One region of the Proteiniborus sp. genome, then DNA from elsewhere that is predicted to be linked to it. Evidence: a T-box and tRNA genes for the amino acid it is inferred to sense, from the RefSeq annotation. Region 1 holds a T-box; the other holds one or more tRNA genes.
The links. A T-box is a leader RNA that pairs with one kind of tRNA and senses whether it is charged. The one in region 1 lies ahead of serS (serine--tRNA ligase), so its partner is inferred to be a tRNA-Ser.
Positions count from the first base shown of each region.

Region 1 (8,446 bases):
ATTTAGTAAGTAATTAAGTGGAATATCAATATAAAAATTACAATTCGATTTTAATTTACTTCTCTTGGAATTTTATACATAATTGAATAATAAAATAGTACTAGTTATTATTTCGAATTTTTAATATTTTATTATATTTAATAAAAGCCCATAATATTATAAAAAAGTTTATTCCACAAAATTTTACTTTAGATAATACCTTTCGGCATCATATACTATCGTATATTCAACGTTTATACACTACATTTATAATGTTTCGTATCTTCAAAATTTATTATTGTCATATAGTAATTTTTAATAAAATATTAATAACTAATTAGACAAATGAAATCTAGTCTAAAAAAAATAAAGGGGGAATTAAGGTGTTAAAAAAATTTCTTGCATTGCTACTAGCTACTTTAATGGTTTTTGCACTAGCTAGTTGTGGCACACAACAAACAGCTGGCAAGGGAAATTTAGACTTTAAAATCGGTTTAGTGACTGGTACGGTTTCTCAAGGTGAAGAGGAATTTAGAGCTGGAGAAGACATGGTAAGGAAATATGGAGCTGACGTAATCAAACACGTTACATATCCTGATAAATTTGCTCAAGAACAAGAAACTACTATTGCTCAAATAACTAGTTTAGCTGCTGATCCAAAGGTAAAAGCAATAATTATAATTCAAGCAGTCCCAGGAAGTGCTGCTGCTATCGATAAAATAAAAGAAACTAGAGATGATATTCTATTTATAGGCGGAGTACCTCATGAAGACCCAGAGATTGTTTCTTCTCGTATGGACATTGTTCTCGAAACAGATAATATCAAGCGTGGTGAAACTATACTTGAGCTTGCTAAGGAAATGGGAGCAAAAACCTTTGTTCATTACTCATTCCCTAGACATATGTCAATGGAACTTCTATCCCGTAGAAGAGATGTTATGAAAGAAACTGCTTCTAAACTAGGCATTAAATTTGTAGAAATTGATGCTCCAGACCCATTAGGTGATGCAGGCATTCCTGGAGCACAACAATTTATTCTTGAAGATGTGCCTAGACAAGTAGATGCACTTGGTAAGGATACCGCATTCTTCAGCACTAACTGTGCTATGCAAGAGCCTCTCATTAAATCTGTTTTAACAGAAGGTGCCCTATATCCTGAACAATGTTGTCCAAGTCCATACCATGCATATCCAGGTGCTATGGGCATTGAAATACCACAGGATAAAGCTGGAGATGTACAATTTATGCTAGATCAAATAAATGCCAAGGTCGTTGAATCAGGTAGTTCTGGCAGATTTGCTACATGGAAGGCTCCTGCTAATATGGCTATGGTAAATGCAGCTGTAGAATATGCTGTAGAATATGGAAAAGGCAATGTTGAAAAATTTAATAAAGATAAAATGGTTGAAATGCTAGGAAAAGCTGCAAAAGGAAAGGTTCAAGTTAGTGAACTAGATGGTAATCCAAACTTCTTAATGTTCGTTACTGAATCTCAGATTTTTAAATAGACAGATAATAGTAGAAAATATAAATATAAAGTATATTTTGGAATAGTTCTAAAATAAAATGCATAACAGCCTGTATTCTATTTAATGTCTTTATATTACAGGCTGTAGCATTTTATCAAAACTTTTTCAGAACGTATTATATTAATATTTTCTATTTCTAAAGGGGGGATTTTTGTTGACAGAATCTTTTATTTTAGAAATGAAAAATATAAGTAAGGACTATTCAGGAAATAAAGTATTAAAAAACGTAGATATTAAAATAAAATCTGGTGAAATACATGGTCTTGTTGGAGAAAATGGTGCTGGAAAATCAACCTTAATGAATGTTCTATTTGGAATGCCAGTTATACACTCAACCGGAGGATATGAAGGAGAAATTTTAATAGAAGGACAAGTTTGTAATCCAAGAACTCCTAAAGAGGCTATGGATTTAGGAATAGGAATGGTACATCAAGAATTTATGCTAATACCTGGTTTTACTGTCACTGAAAATATAAAACTCAATAGAGAGCCTACAAAAACAAGCTTTTTGAGTTTAGTTTTTGGACAAAAGTTACAAAATTTAGATGTTAATAAAATGAAGCATGATAGTAAAAAGTCTTTAAATACTCTTGGAGTAAGTATTGATGATTGGTTACCAATAGCAGGATTGCCTGTTGGATATATGCAATTTGTTGAAATAGCCAGAGAAATAGATAAAAGCAATTTAAAGCTTTTAGTATTTGACGAGCCAACTGCTGTGCTTACAGAATCTGAGGCTGAAATATTTCTAAGTGCTGTTAGAAAGCTGGCTGATATGGAAATAGCTATATTATTTATTTCTCACAGATTAGATGAAATATTAAATGTTACTGATAACATCACAGTATTGAGAGATGGAGAAGTTGTCAAAACTCTTCCTACCAAAGATGCTAATATAAGATATATCGCAGAGTTAATGGTAGGTCGTAAAATTGAAAGAAGCTATACATCCATTCACTCATCTAGTTTTGAAGATGATAATGAAGACTATGCTCTTGAAATAAATAACCTCTTTGTTAATATGCCTGGAGAAGTCATAAAAGGGTTAGATTTAAAAGTAAAAAGAGGAGAAATTCTTGGAATTGGTGGATTAGCTGGACAAGGAAAGATAGGGATTGCCAATGGAATAATGGGACTTTATCCTACTAAGGGTGAATTTTTAAAGGATGGAAAACCTATACCACTAAACAATCCTAAAGCAACTCTAAATCAAGGAATTGCTTTTGTATCAGAAGATAGAAGAGGAATAGGGCTTCTACTAGATGATTCTATTGAGTATAACATAGCTATATCAGCTATACAGACTAAAAATAGATTTATTAAGAAAATTGGACCTTTAAATATGATTAGTTTTAAGGAAACAAAAAATCATTCTCTACGTATGGTTAAGGAGTTAGATATTAGATGCACTAGCATAAAGCAGTCTACTCAAAAATTAAGTGGTGGAAATCAACAAAAGGTTTGCATTGCTAGAGCTCTAACTCTAGAGCCTGATATTCTTCTCGTATCAGAGCCTACTAGAGGTATAGATATAGGTGCTAAAAATATAGTTCTAGATTTACTAGTTAAGCTTAACAAAGAATTAGGCATGACTATAATCATTACTTCAAGTGAACTAGCTGAATTGCGTTCAATTTCCGACAGAATTGCGATTATATTTAATGGAAAACTAGAAGGAATATTCCCTCCAGATGCAAGCGATGCCGATTTTGGTCTGATGATGGCTGGAGAATATAATAAAAAGGAGGCGCTCTAATATGGAACAGTTTAAAAAATTTGTAAAGAGCATTGGATTGCCTCGCCTAATCATTACTTCTTTTTTGTTAGTTTTAATAATCACTGCTACTTTTCTTGACATTCCTTTATCTGGATTAATCACTGATATGCTCATTCGTTTTGGAATGAATAGCGTGTTGGTTTTGGCTATGGTACCTGCTATACAATCTGGAATAGGTTTAAATTTTGCTTTACCAGTAGGTATAGTCTGTGGACTTATAGGTGCCTTAGTAAGCATAGAGTTTAAGCTATCAGGCTTTACTGGACTATGGATTTCATTAATTGTTGCAATACCCCTAGCTATAATAGCCGGTTATGTCTATGGATTGATGTTAAACAAGGTGAAGGGTCAAGAAATGACTGTAGGTACATATGTAGGTTTTTCTATAGTATCTGTTATGTGCATATTTTGGCTTGTAGCACCATTTAAAAGCCCTGAACTTATCTGGGCCTATGGAGGAAATGGCCTTAGAGTAACTGTTTCCCTAGAGTCTTCAATTGATAAGATATTAAATGATTTTCTCTCATTTACAATAAGAGGAGTAACAATACCTACGGGGCTTATTGGATTTTTCTTCTTATGCGCATTAATATATTGGCTTTTCAGTATAAGCAAAAAAGGTGCTTCAATGAAAGTAGCTGGTAGCAATGAAGGCTTTGCAAAATCTAATGGTATAAATGTTGATAGAGAAAGAATTTTAGGAACAATACTATCAACTGTATTAGCTTCTATAGGGATTATACTATATAGCCAATCCTTTGGATTTTTACAATTATATAATGCACCTCTTTATTCTGCCCTTCCTGCAGTAGCTGCCATACTTATAGGAGGTGCAACTTTAAAGAAAGCTAGTATTGTGCATGTAATTATCGGAACTCTATTATTTCAATCCTTACTAGTTGTTTCTTTACCTGTAATAAACATACTATCTGAAGGAAGCATGTCTGAGATAATAAGAATAATCGTAAGCAATGGCATTATTTTGTATGCCCTTACTAGAAATACAGGAGGTGAACAGGTATAATGGAAAAAAATATTAGACTTCAAGATTTAGAAATCGAAGAAAAAGGCCTTACAGGAAAGCTTTCTAAGACACTTAAAAAAAACGTAGTTCCTATTATATTCTTAGTTCTTTGTTTGCTCGGATATATTTTTGCGCAAATGCCTTTTGTATTTCTACTAAACGAAATTATTATTAGGCTAGCAAGAAACTCTTTCCTAGTTATATCCCTAATTATACCTGTTATTGCAGGAATGGGACTAAACTTTGGTATAGTACTTGGAGCAATGGCAGGGCAAATCGCTCTGATTATTATTTCCAACTCTTCTATAAGTGGAATATGGGGATTTTTATTAGCAGTAGCCATATCCACTCCTATAGCCATTGTATTCGGATATCTTACAGGAATAGTATTGAACAAAGCAATAGGAAAAGAAATGATTACCAGTATGATACTAGGGTTCTTTGCAAATGGACTGTATCAACTTGTTTTTTTAGTATTAGCAGGTCCAATAATACCTATAAAAAACAAAAGCTTATTACTATCCACTGGAATAGGAGTAAAAAACAGCGTAGATTTAGCTAATATCAAATATGCTCTAGATGACTTAATAAAAATCAAACCTTATCCAGGCCTGTCAATCCCAATATTCACTATATTTATAGTGGGTATTTTGTGCTTAGTGTTGACTTTCTTCTTTAAAACTAAGCTAGGACAGGATATGAGAGCAGCAGGGCAAAGCATACAAATAGCAAAGGTTTCGGGTATCAATGTAGGTAAGACTAGGATTATTGCTACAATAATATCAACAGTATTAGCAGCTTGGGGACAACTTATTTTCCTTCAAAATATTGGTACATTAAACACCTATGGAAGTCATGAACAGGTAGGCCTCTTTGCAGTAGCATCTCTTTTAGTTGGTGGTGCTTCTGTAACTAAGGCTACCTTTAGTCAGGCTCTCCTAGGAACATTCCTTTTCCATATGCTGTTCATCATATCTCCTTTTGCTGGGCAAAACTTAATGAATAATAGCCAAATTGGTGAATTCTTTAGAGTATTTGTAGCCTATGGAGTCATTGGCATCGCCCTAGCACTTCATGCTTGGCAAAGAAAAGGAGAATAATAGCTTAAGGCCTAGATAAGCTTTATAAAGCTTATCTAGGTCTTTTAAATCCACTTTCATTTTCTCTTTTTTATTTTTTAGTTATTCTCTCTATTCCACCCATATATGGTCTTAAAGCCTCTGGTACTACTACAGAACCATCTCCCTCTTGATAGTTTTCAAGAATTGCTGCCAATGTTCTTCCAACTGCAAGTCCAGAACCGTTTAATGTGTGAACGTATTCTACTTTTCCTGTTTCTCTATCTCTATATTTTATATTTGCTCTTCTTGCTTGGAAATCCTCAAAGTTACTGCAAGAAGAAATCTCTACATATCTGTTATAGCTAGGCATCCATACTTCTATATCAAAAGTTTTAGCTGATGAAAAGCCTAGGTCCCCTGTACATAGTTCTACTACTCTATATGGAATTCCTAATAGCTGTAATACCTTCTCTGCGTTATTAGTTAACTTTTCTAACTCATCGTATGATGTCTGTGGCTTAGCAAACTTTACAAGCTCTACCTTATCAAATTGGTGATTTCTTATAAGGCCTCTAGTATCTCTTCCTGCTGAGCCAGCTTCTTGTCTAAAACAAGGCGTATATGCAGTATAGTATACTGGCAGCTTGGTTTCATCTAATATTTCATCTCTATGGATATTAGTAACTGGAACTTCCGCAGTAGGTACAAGGAAAAAGTCCTTGTCAGGAATCTTAAATGCATCTTCTTCAAATTTTGGAAGCTGTCCAGTACCAGTCATGCTAGCTCTGTTTACCATAAATGGTGGTGAAATTTCTGTATAACCATGCTCATTTGTGTGAAGATTTAGCATAAAACCTATTATAGCTCTTTCTAAAGCAGCTCCTAAACCCTTAAATATTGTAAATCTTGCTCCTGTAATTTTTGAAGCTCTTTCAAAATCTAAAATATCAAGATTTGTACCTATATCCCAATGAGCTTTAAGTTCAAAATCAAATTTTCTGGGCTCTCCCCATTTTCTTATCTCCACATTATCTTCATCACTAGTTCCTACAGAGATATTAGGATTAGGAATATTAGGTATTCTAAGAAGCAAATCATTAAGCTTTATTTCTACTTCTTTTACATCATTGTCATAATCCTTGATTTTTTGAGATAGTTCCTTCATTTCATTTAATACTTCTGTAGCATCTTTTCCTTCTTTCTTTAATTTAGGAACCTCTTTTGAAACTTGGTTCTGCCTAGCTTTCATTTCTTCAACTTGAACTAATATCTGTCTTCTTCTCTCGTCTAATTCTACTATTTTGTCTATGTCGTATTCTCCACTTCTTTTAGCAAGACCTTTTTTTACTTCTTCTGTATTAAGCCTAATTCGTTTAATGTCCAACATTTTTAATTCCTCCTAAAATAATTTATTATAATTTTAAATTGTAAATTCTGAATAAAACCAAATATTCTACAATACTATGGTTGTAATAAAATAAAAAACTCCCGTCCCTTATATAAATATAAGGGACGGGAGACTTCTCCCGTGTTGCCACCCTAGTTAACTAAATAATTAATTTAGCTCACTCTTTGCAGTTATCCCCTGCTTAGGTTTTACCTTTTCAGTAAAATACTCAAGGATGGATTCAACATTTAACATCGCCAATTTCCACCAGCCATTGGCTCTCTTAAGATATTAATATATTTACTATTTCCTGTCATTGAATGATATTATTTTAAAGTGTATTATAACATATTTATTTGTAAATTACAATACATATTTTTAAAATTTAATATTCCAGTTTTTGTAATATGGAAAATTCCCTGGTCTAATATCACTTTTTTATTTATTTTATAGCAGTAGGTTCTATTATAAATCACTAATACCAAACTTTGCTTAATAAGTTTTCTTAACTCATTATACTTACTATTACTTCATTAGTAGTTGAAAGCCCTTTATTACACAGAATTCCTAAATTCTTTATGGTTTCCTCAACTGTTTCTCCTAAAATACCAGTATTGGCTTTAGCAATTACATTTTCACAAGCAAGATATGCTGCTAATACTGCCTCTCCGGCTGAGGTTGAAAGTTTAAGTGCACAGGTTTCTTTAGCACCATCACATATCATGCCAGTAAGATTGGCCAACATATTCTGTACTGCTCCAGCAATTTGATTGTCGTCTCCTCCAAGCATCCAAGTAATAGCTGCACTAGCACCTACTCCTGCTGCTATAGCGCATCCACAAAGCGCTGATAATTTGCCAGTATATTGTTTGACAAATTTATTTATTATATGTGCATAGAATATTGCTCTATATAGCTTTTCTTTTTCAATACCTCTCTCTTCTGCAACAACAACTATTGGAAGAATAACACCTAATCCCTGATTGCCACTACCAGCACTTGTCATAATTGGGCAATCTCCACCTCCCATTCTCATATCAGCTCCTGCTGCAGTAAGTATTCTAGCCCTTTGAGAAGCATCTATAGATAGTTTACCCTGCTTTTGGAGAATTAAAAGTGATGCTCCCCAGCCTAAACCATTCCTACCTTGAAGACCTTGTTCAGCTGCCATCTTGTTCATTTGAATTCCTTCTTCAATGAATTCTAAGCATTCTATATCAACTTTTTCACATATTTCGCGTAATTCTTTAAAGCTTAATTTTCCTAGAAAATCATTAGCAATTTTCTTATTACTTTCTGCGACATCTTCATATATGAGCTCTCCGTTTATCTTTATAGTTTCTATATGATTATGACTATTCTTTAGCACTACTTCAGCCTTATTATCAGTACTCTCTGCTATTATCTCTACATAAACATCTGGCGTATTTAAAGCCCAATTAACTTTTATCAAATTTTCTGAAATCATCTTATGGGCTCTTTCTATATATTCTTGATTTACATTCTTAAATATACAAAGTCCATCTTTTGGATTCCCACAAATAACACCTAAAGCTGTTGCCAAATTCAAACCATATTCATTAGTATTTGGAATCAAAACTGATTTCCCATTTTTAAATATACTTAAGCTTACATTAACAGTTATATTCTCAATCTGACCTTCTAAATGTTTTCTAGCTACTGAAGAAG
Region 1 is NZ_JAWRHZ010000069.1:18,577-27,022, forward strand. Features, by position in the region: gene ABV008_RS16230 (DUF3798 domain-containing protein) at 363-1,487, shown strand; gene ABV008_RS16235 (sugar ABC transporter ATP-binding protein) at 1,663-3,264, shown strand; gene ABV008_RS16240 (ABC transporter permease subunit) at 3,266-4,309, shown strand; gene ABV008_RS16245 (ABC transporter permease subunit) at 4,309-5,409, shown strand; gene serS (serine--tRNA ligase) at 5,480-6,757, opposite strand; T-box leader at 6,876-7,083, opposite strand; gene ABV008_RS16255 (L-cysteine desulfidase family protein) at 7,263-8,446, opposite strand, start outside.

Region 2 (8,446 bases), on a different contig from region 1:
CAAGATACTGATTCAGGGGAGTAACTAGCACTAAGTATGTGGAATTAAGTCAACATCGTGATAATTGATTTATCTGGCTTAGTTTGAAATAGTGAGACCTGTGTATAACTTAATATGTTATGCACAGGTCTTATATTATGTCATTATATAGCTACAGAAAGGGGTATAACTAATGGAAAAAATAATTGAGGAAATTGTAATTAACTTATCATTACCAGCAATATTTTTAATTATTGCAGTATCTCTCTATACGCTAAGCAAGGGGGCAGATATTTTAGTAAACAACGCAGTATTGTTATCAGAGCAATTAGGTATACCTAAAATGATAATAGGTGCTACAATAGTAAGTTTGGGCACTACATTACCAGAAACATCTGTGTCAGTTTTTGCAGCAATTAAAGGAAATGCAGATTTAGCATTAGGAAATGCTGTAGGTTCAATAATTTGTGATACGGCTCTAATATTAGGAATTGCTTCTTTAATTTCTCCCTTACCTATAAAAAAAGAGATTGTAAATAGACATGGCTGGATTCAGCTTGGAGCAGGAATTTTATTAGTATTAATTTCTATACCCTATAGTAATATAGGTGGCATATTAACAGAGGGAGGACATATTGACCAAGTTGCTGGCTTTGTATTATTGGTCTTATTAGCATTATATATTTATATTTCTATAAAATGGACAATAGCTCCAAAGGGCGAAGAGGCAGTTACATTATCTGAAGATACAGCAGTGATTAGTAAGGCACCAATATTTATTAAGCTTGCTGTTGGAATAGCAATAGTAATAGTTTCATCTAAAATACTTATTCCAGCAGTACAGGAAGCAGCTATTAGAATGAGTGTGCCAAATAGCGTAATAGCTGCAACACTTGTAGCTTTTGGAACATCTCTTCCAGAGCTTGTGACAGCTATAACTGCTGCTCTAAAAGGACATGGAGAACTGGCAGTAGGAAACATTATTGGAGCAGATATATTAAATGTATTATTTGTAATAGGGTCTTCTGTTGCCGTGACAAAAGGCGGGATATTAGTACCTCCGGTATTTTTTAAATTGTATTTCCCTGCAATGATATTTGTTCTATTGTTATTTAGAGTAGGAACTATGATTTCAAAAACTCATTTAAAAAGATCTTTTGGTTTGATTTTACTTGCATCATATATACTTGTGAGTGTATTTAGTTATATATAAAGATAAAGTATAGTTAATAGGACAGAGTATTTCTGTCCTATACTTTTTATCAAAAACTTTACCAAAAAACTATGTTTGTGGTAAAGTTTTCACGTGTATATACTATAATATAGATTATAGTAGTTAATTTTATTAAAAAAGAAAAGGGGGGCATAAAATGCCAATTAGACATTTATTTGAAAAATCAAAAAAAGAAAAAGAAAGAAAAGCAAAAAAAGAAGCTGCTAAGAAAGTTGCAGTAGGTACAGCAGTAGGTACTGCTTTGGGAGCTATTACTGGGTTGCTATTTGCACCAAAATCAGGAAAAGAAACTAGAGAAGATATTGCAAAAATGACCAAAGAAACTGCAGATACAGTGAAAGAAACGATAAAAGATTCAACGCAAGTACTAAAAGAAAAAAAAGATGAAATAGAGAAAAGCATAAAGGAAAAAATAGAAGAAGTAAAAAGTAAAAAAGAAAATATAGAATGTGAATGCTGTGAAGATGAATTTTATGATGAATTAGAAGAATTTGAAGAAGAAAATTGTGAAGAAAAAAAAGAGGAAAACAACTAACTTTTACCGAATAATCAGAATAAGGAATACAATAGAAAACTAATTTAGGGGGAGAACTATGGACGCGACAATTACTGTTAAGGAACTATTATTAGTAGTAGTATCTTTAGTTGTTATAGGCTTTGGTATTTATCTAATTGTGGCACTAAGAAATCTAAACGAATTACTAAAGAAAGTAAGGCAAATAGTTGATGAAAATGAAAAGTCTATAAAAGAGACTATTTCAAATCTACCAGAAATAAGCGATAACGTGAATATTATTAGCACAAAAACAAAGGATGTTATCGAAAATATTGAGCCTGTACTTCCAGAAATAGTAGACAATGTTAATTCCATTACTGAGAATATAAATGATGGAATGGAAATAGCCATAGATACAGTGGAGGTAGTTGGAGAGAATATTAGCGATACAGTAGAAGCAATAAGAGATAGTACAGTTGATGTTACAACCTACATAAAGCTAATCGGAGAGGTTGTCAAAGTAATTAAACAAGTAATAGCAAGAGAAAAATAAATAAATAGAGACCAGTAGATATTTATATTTTCTACTGGTTTTTATATTGAGAAATGTCTTAATATTTATTGTGAAATTCTTTGATATTGTAATAGCAATCTTCCTATGATATAATTCATATATCGAGTCAATAGGTGGTATGATAATATGAATATAGGATGGAGAATATGGTTAAAAAAAGGTGAATTAAAGATTTTTGGCAAAGGACCTAAAGAACTTCTGCAAAGAACAGAAAAAATGGGTTCTCTTAGAAAAGCAGCTATGTCTATGAATATGTCATATAGCAAGGCTTGGAATCTTATTTCCAATTTAGAAAAGGCATTAGACATTAAAATACTTGATAAAACAATAGGGGGGATAGATGGAGGAAGTTCTACTCTTACTCAGGAAGGCAAGGCACTAATAGATAAATATGATGAGCTTGAAAAAAGGATAGAAGAGGCTATTTTAAAAATCTACAAAGAAGTATTTTAATTTTTTTGTCCTCGTTATACTATAAAAAATACAACGAAATGTATTAAGACATTACAGTTTATATTCAAATTAATTTAATGACAAAAGGAGATGTATATTTATGAAAAAGGTAATAGCATTATTACTAGTTTTAGTATTAGCATTAGGGCTTTACGGTTGTACAGGTAGCAATGAGACAAAAGAAGATGTTAATTCAAACGGAAATGCTAGCACAAACGAAAGCGCTAAACCAATAGAGCTTACAATTAGCGCAGCAGCCAGTCTTACAGAGGCATATAACGAACTGAAGGACATATATGAATCAGAAAAAGACGTAAAGCTAATATTTAATTATGGATCTTCAGGAGCACTTCAAAAGCAAATTGAAGAAGGCGCTGAAGTAGATGTATTTGTCTCTGCAGGGCAAAAACAGATGAATGCACTTGAAGAAAAAGATTTGATTATAAAAGATACTAGGGAAGACATATACAGAAATGAATTAGTTCTTATAGTACCAGAAGAATATAAGGATGAAATAACATCCATAAATGATATAATAGGTACAGATTTAAAGCTTAGTATAGGAGTGCCAGAAACAGTTCCTGTTGGTCAATATGCAAAAGAAGCTCTAGAATATCTAAAGATTTGGGATAAGCTTCAAACTAATATTGTACTTGCTAAAGACGTAAGTCAGGTACTTACATATGTAGAAAAAGGTGAGGTAGCAGCAGGAATAGTTTATAGTTCTGATTCAGTTAGAGCCAAACAAAGCTACATAGCAGAAATATTTTCAGAAGAAACACATAGACCAATTGTGTATCCAGCAGCAGTAGTTGCATCTACTAAAAATAAAGAAGCAAGTATAGACTTTCTAAGTTTTTTAAGAACAGATAAAGCAAAAGAAATTTTAGGAAAACATGGATTTAAGATATATGAAAAGTAGGTTGATTATTTATGATACTAAGTCCAATAATGATTTCACTGAGAATTGCAGCAGTGTCTACTGTTATTACATTGATAATAGGAGTGTTACTGTCAAGAACCCTTACTAAGTATGATTTTAAGGGTAAAAATATAATAGAGGTAATTCTTCTTCTGCCAATGATATTACCCCCATCAGTTGTTGGATATGGGCTTTTAATCTTGATAGGGAAAAGAGGTATATTAGGCAAGCTATTATATGATGCATTTGGAGTAAGACTTATTTTTACTTGGGTTGCTGCTTGTATAGCAGCAACCGTAGTATCTCTTCCTTTAATGTATCAAAGTTGTAAAAGTGCATTTTTAAAAATTGAACCTGATTTGGAAATGGCAGCAATGTCATTAGGGGCTAATAAGAGAGAAGTATTTTTAAAAATAAGTCTTCCTCTTGCCTTGCCTGGAATAATAAGTGGAGTAGTTCTTTCCTTTGCTAGATCCTTGGGCGAATTTGGGGCTACCCTTATGGTTGCAGGAAATATACCAGGGAAAACCCAAAACATACCATTAGCAATATATTTTGCCGTTGAAATGGGAAATACTAAAACTGCTAATATTTTATTAGCTATAGTAGTGATTTTTAGCTTTATTGTAGTCTATGGTATGAATAAGTGGCTTAGAAAGTAGTAGATTGACATATGCTATTTTTTAAGCTATAATATAAATCTATTGAATATTATTAAGAATAAAATTTTTGGAGAGATGGCCGAGTCTGGCTGAAGGCGCTCGCCTGGAAAGCGGGTAGACGGCTAAACCGTCTCGCGGGTTCGAATCCCGCTCTCTCCGCCAATATAAAGTTTGTCGTGCTAGATGGGGAGGTAGCGGTGCCCTATAACCTGCAATCCGCTATAGCAGGATTGAATTCCCAGCCTAGGTATCCTATTGTGAGGTCTGCCCTAGGAAAGTGATGTTGACGATTGGGTCTTGCGCAATGGAAATTCATGAACCCCGTCAGATCCGGAAGGAAGCAGCGGTAAGTGAACACTTCTGTGTGCCGCAGGGTTGCCTAATCCGAGTTAACTACTTAGGTAACGCTTGTAGTAGTATATCAAAGCTGGGTGCACGACTAAAAAATAAAGACTATGGGTTTTCCATAGTCTTTATTTTTATGGTTTTTGGTTTTAATGTAGCAAAAAAGAGGAATTTTATATTAATTGTAGAATAATTATAGAATGTGCAAATTATTTTGTTGAAAATAGTAGAAGTTAGCTATACTTAATATATATATAAGCAACATATTCTTTGCAAGCCTAAATAATATATGATAGTAGGTGGCATCTATGTTTTTAAACTCATATAGAAAAAAATTAATAGGTTTGTTTACTTTAATAGCTATGGTTCCTATTATTTTATTTGCTGTAAGTGTATACACTAGAATTAATACTTATATAATTGAAGAAAATATAAAAGCAAAAACAAGCTTTATTGAAAATGAAGCTGAAAAGCTTGATATATGGTTTATGACTAACGAAGAAAAAGTTAAAGATATATCTGTTAATTATCCTTTCATTAAAGAGCTTATGGCAGAAGAAGATGGAGACAGAAGAGTTAATGAATACCTTTCCTCACAGCTCACATCATCTAAAGAAATACTTAGCTTAAGAGTAGTCATGGTAAACTCAAAGGAATATTCATCTAAGAGACTCCAATCTATAGGAGATCCACGATTAAAACATGATTATATTAATGCATTATTAAAAAAAGAATTAGTTTGGACTTTGCAGGAGGTTAATAGCGGACACCCAAGTATCATCACTGCGTCTGTTCCTTTTTTTGGAGTTACTGGTGAAATAGAGGGAGTTCTTTTAGTAGACTTCAGTTTCGATGGAATCCTAAATAGAATAGGTGAAATAAAAAGAGATGATAAGTCTGTAAATTATGTTTTAACTAAACAGGGAAATATATTAAGTGGATTTGGTAAAGAAATAATAGAATCACGCAATGTAATTGATAGTTATGAAAAAAAAATATCGTCTTTAGCAGTGAAAACTGTAGCTACTGACGTTGGGACAGAAAACATTGAGCTTGATAAGGAATATTTGGCTTTTTATTCTACGGTCCCCTCAGTAGATTGGAAGATTATGTCCTTAATTCCGAAAAGTGAAATTTATAATGGTATAAATGTATTGGTTAAATATGCTTCGTACATAACAGCTATCACTTTATTATCAATAGTTATACTTGCTATGCTGTTTTCTAAGATTTTTTCAGAACCATTAGTAAAGCTAAAGAATGGTGCAATAGAAATACAAAAAGGAAATTACGATTATAAATTTGATATAAAAAAAGAAGATGAATTTGGACAAGTAGCATTAGCATTTAACGATATGGTATCGAAGTTAAAAAAATCTCATGAGGACTTAAGCAACAATAATGCTATGCTGACAGATGCAAATGAACAGCTACAGAAAATAAACCTTGAGTTAGAAGCTTCATACGAACAGCTTAAAGCAACCACCGACCAGTTAAATGAATCAGAGCAAAGATTTAGAACTCTTTTAGGAAATATAGATGATTTAGTATGGATTATGGACAGAGATTTAAACATAATATTTACTAATGACCAGGTTGAAACTGTATTAAGGACTAACAAAGAACGATTTTTAGGGAGAAATTTAAATGAGCTAACAAATTATATCATTGGAAATGGAGAAACATTATTAAATGATATTGTTGAAACAGATTTAGATAATAGGGAAATATATATTACTAATGGCTATAAAGATACAATAATAGTTGAAGCTAACACAAAAAGAGTTTATGAGAATAATAAACTTGTTGGCATACATGGTGTCATAAGAGATATTACAGAAAGAAAGAAAATGGAAGAAAGCATAATAAAGAGAAATGAAGAGCTAATAGTAGTAAATAGAGTTAGTAAGGGTTTAACAACTGCTATGAACATAGAAACCCTAATGCAAAGAGCAGTAGATGGCATTATTAGACTTATGAATATATCATTATGCACCATTAGACAATTAGAGGATAATAAGCTTATACTTAAAGCTTTTTCTGGAGCAGCATCAAATTTAATTACATCTGAAGACATACCAATAGCTGAGGATGACATAGGGGAGGCAGCTAAAACAGGTAAGATACAAGTATTAGAAATAGGGAAACAGTATCATAAAAGTAAATACACTGAGAAACTAATTGATTCTGGTAGAATCAGCTATTTAAGTGTTCTTCCAATTAAGGCTAGAGGTAAAATCTCTGGAGTAATGGTAGTAGGTAGTAAAGGGAAGCTTGACAAAGGAGAATTCAATGTTCTTGCGTCTATAACTAATCAAATAGCTTTAATTACAGAAAATATAAGTCTTTATCAAGGATTGAAGAATAACTACTTAAGGACTATAGAAACACTTGCAGCAGCTATAGAGGCAAAAGACGAATATACTGAAGGTCATTCTAATAGAGTTGCTAAGTATAGTGTTGAAATAGCTAAATACATGGGAATGCCAAAGAAATTCTGTGAAGAGATTGAATTTGCGGGAATACTCCATGATGTAGGGAAAATCGGAATAAAAGATGGGGTACTTACAAAACCAGGAAGATTAACAGAAAGAGAATACGAGATGATAAGAATGCATCCAGTGATAGGTAGTAGAATATTAGAGGGAGTGGGATTTTCAGACACTATAATGAATGTAATTAAATTCCACCACAAGAGATATGATTTAAAAGGATATCCTCTAGAAATATATATTGAAGAGCTACCACTAGAAGCTGCTATTGTAGGAGTGGCAGATGCCTTTGATGCAATGACTACAAGTAGGGCATATAGGAGTGCCATTACGCCAGAAGAAGCCATTGAAGAACTCATTAGAAATAAAGAGGCTCAGTTCAATCCTTATATAGTAGATATTATGACAGATATATACAGAAGAAATAAAAAAGTCATTGAGACAATTATGCATAGTGATATAATTTCAGAAAGGACTAGTCTTGCTTAAAGACTGGTCTTTTTCTACTTCGTATAATCCATTCTGGTATAAGACAGAAAGATTTGGTATAATATATTTATTAAACACATGAAGGTGATTAAATGGCTTATCAAGCTTTATATAGGAAGTTCAGACCTAAAACCTTTGACGACGTCATGGGACAAGAGCATATAACTACTACATTAAAAAATCAAATAAAAAACGATAACATAGCCCATGCCTATTTATTTTCTGGCACTAGAGGAACAGGGAAGACTTCTACTGCAAAAGTATTTGCAAGGGCAATTAATTGTACAAATAGTCATGATGGAAATCCTTGCAATGAATGTGAAGCATGTAAAGGAATACTTGATGAAACCATAATGGATGTCATAGAGATGGATGCTGCTTCAAATACTAGTGTTGAAGATATTAGGGACCTTAGGGAAAAGGCAAAGTACCCTCCCTCTAAATGCAAATTCAAAGTATACATCATTGATGAGGTTCATATGATATCAAAGGGTGCTTCAAATGCACTTTTAAAAATATTGGAGGAGCCTCCAAAGCATTTGATATTTATACTTGCGACTACAGAGCCTCAAAGGTTGCCTGCAACAATATTATCTAGATGCCAAAGATTTGACTTTAAAAGAATAACTGTAAAAGATATAATTAAAAATATGCAAAATATTCTAGATGAAATTGGTGTAAAAGTAGACCCTAAAGGATTAAGCTTAATAGCTAGAAACTCAGATGGGGCTATGAGAGATGCTCTTAGTTTACTAGATCAGTGTCTTTCTTTTTCAGGGGAAGAAATGACATATGATTAT
Region 2 is NZ_JAWRHZ010000011.1:28,711-37,156, reverse strand. Features, by position in the region: gene ABV008_RS01640 (calcium/sodium antiporter) at 173-1,192, shown strand; gene ABV008_RS01635 (YtxH domain-containing protein) at 1,350-1,748, shown strand; gene ABV008_RS01630 (hypothetical protein) at 1,807-2,262, shown strand; gene ABV008_RS01625 (winged helix-turn-helix domain-containing protein) at 2,410-2,736, shown strand; gene modA (molybdate ABC transporter substrate-binding protein) at 2,837-3,658, shown strand; gene modB (molybdate ABC transporter permease subunit) at 3,670-4,320, shown strand; tRNA gene ABV008_RS01610 (tRNA-Ser) at 4,390-4,482, shown strand; RNA gene ffs (signal recognition particle sRNA large type) at 4,495-4,759, shown strand; gene ABV008_RS01600 (HD domain-containing phosphohydrolase) at 4,974-7,646, shown strand; gene dnaX (DNA polymerase III subunit gamma/tau) at 7,739-8,446, shown strand, end outside.
Region 2: it has a tRNA-Ser gene. The T-box ahead of serS (serine--tRNA ligase) is inferred to sense a tRNA for this amino acid. The anticodon was not compared.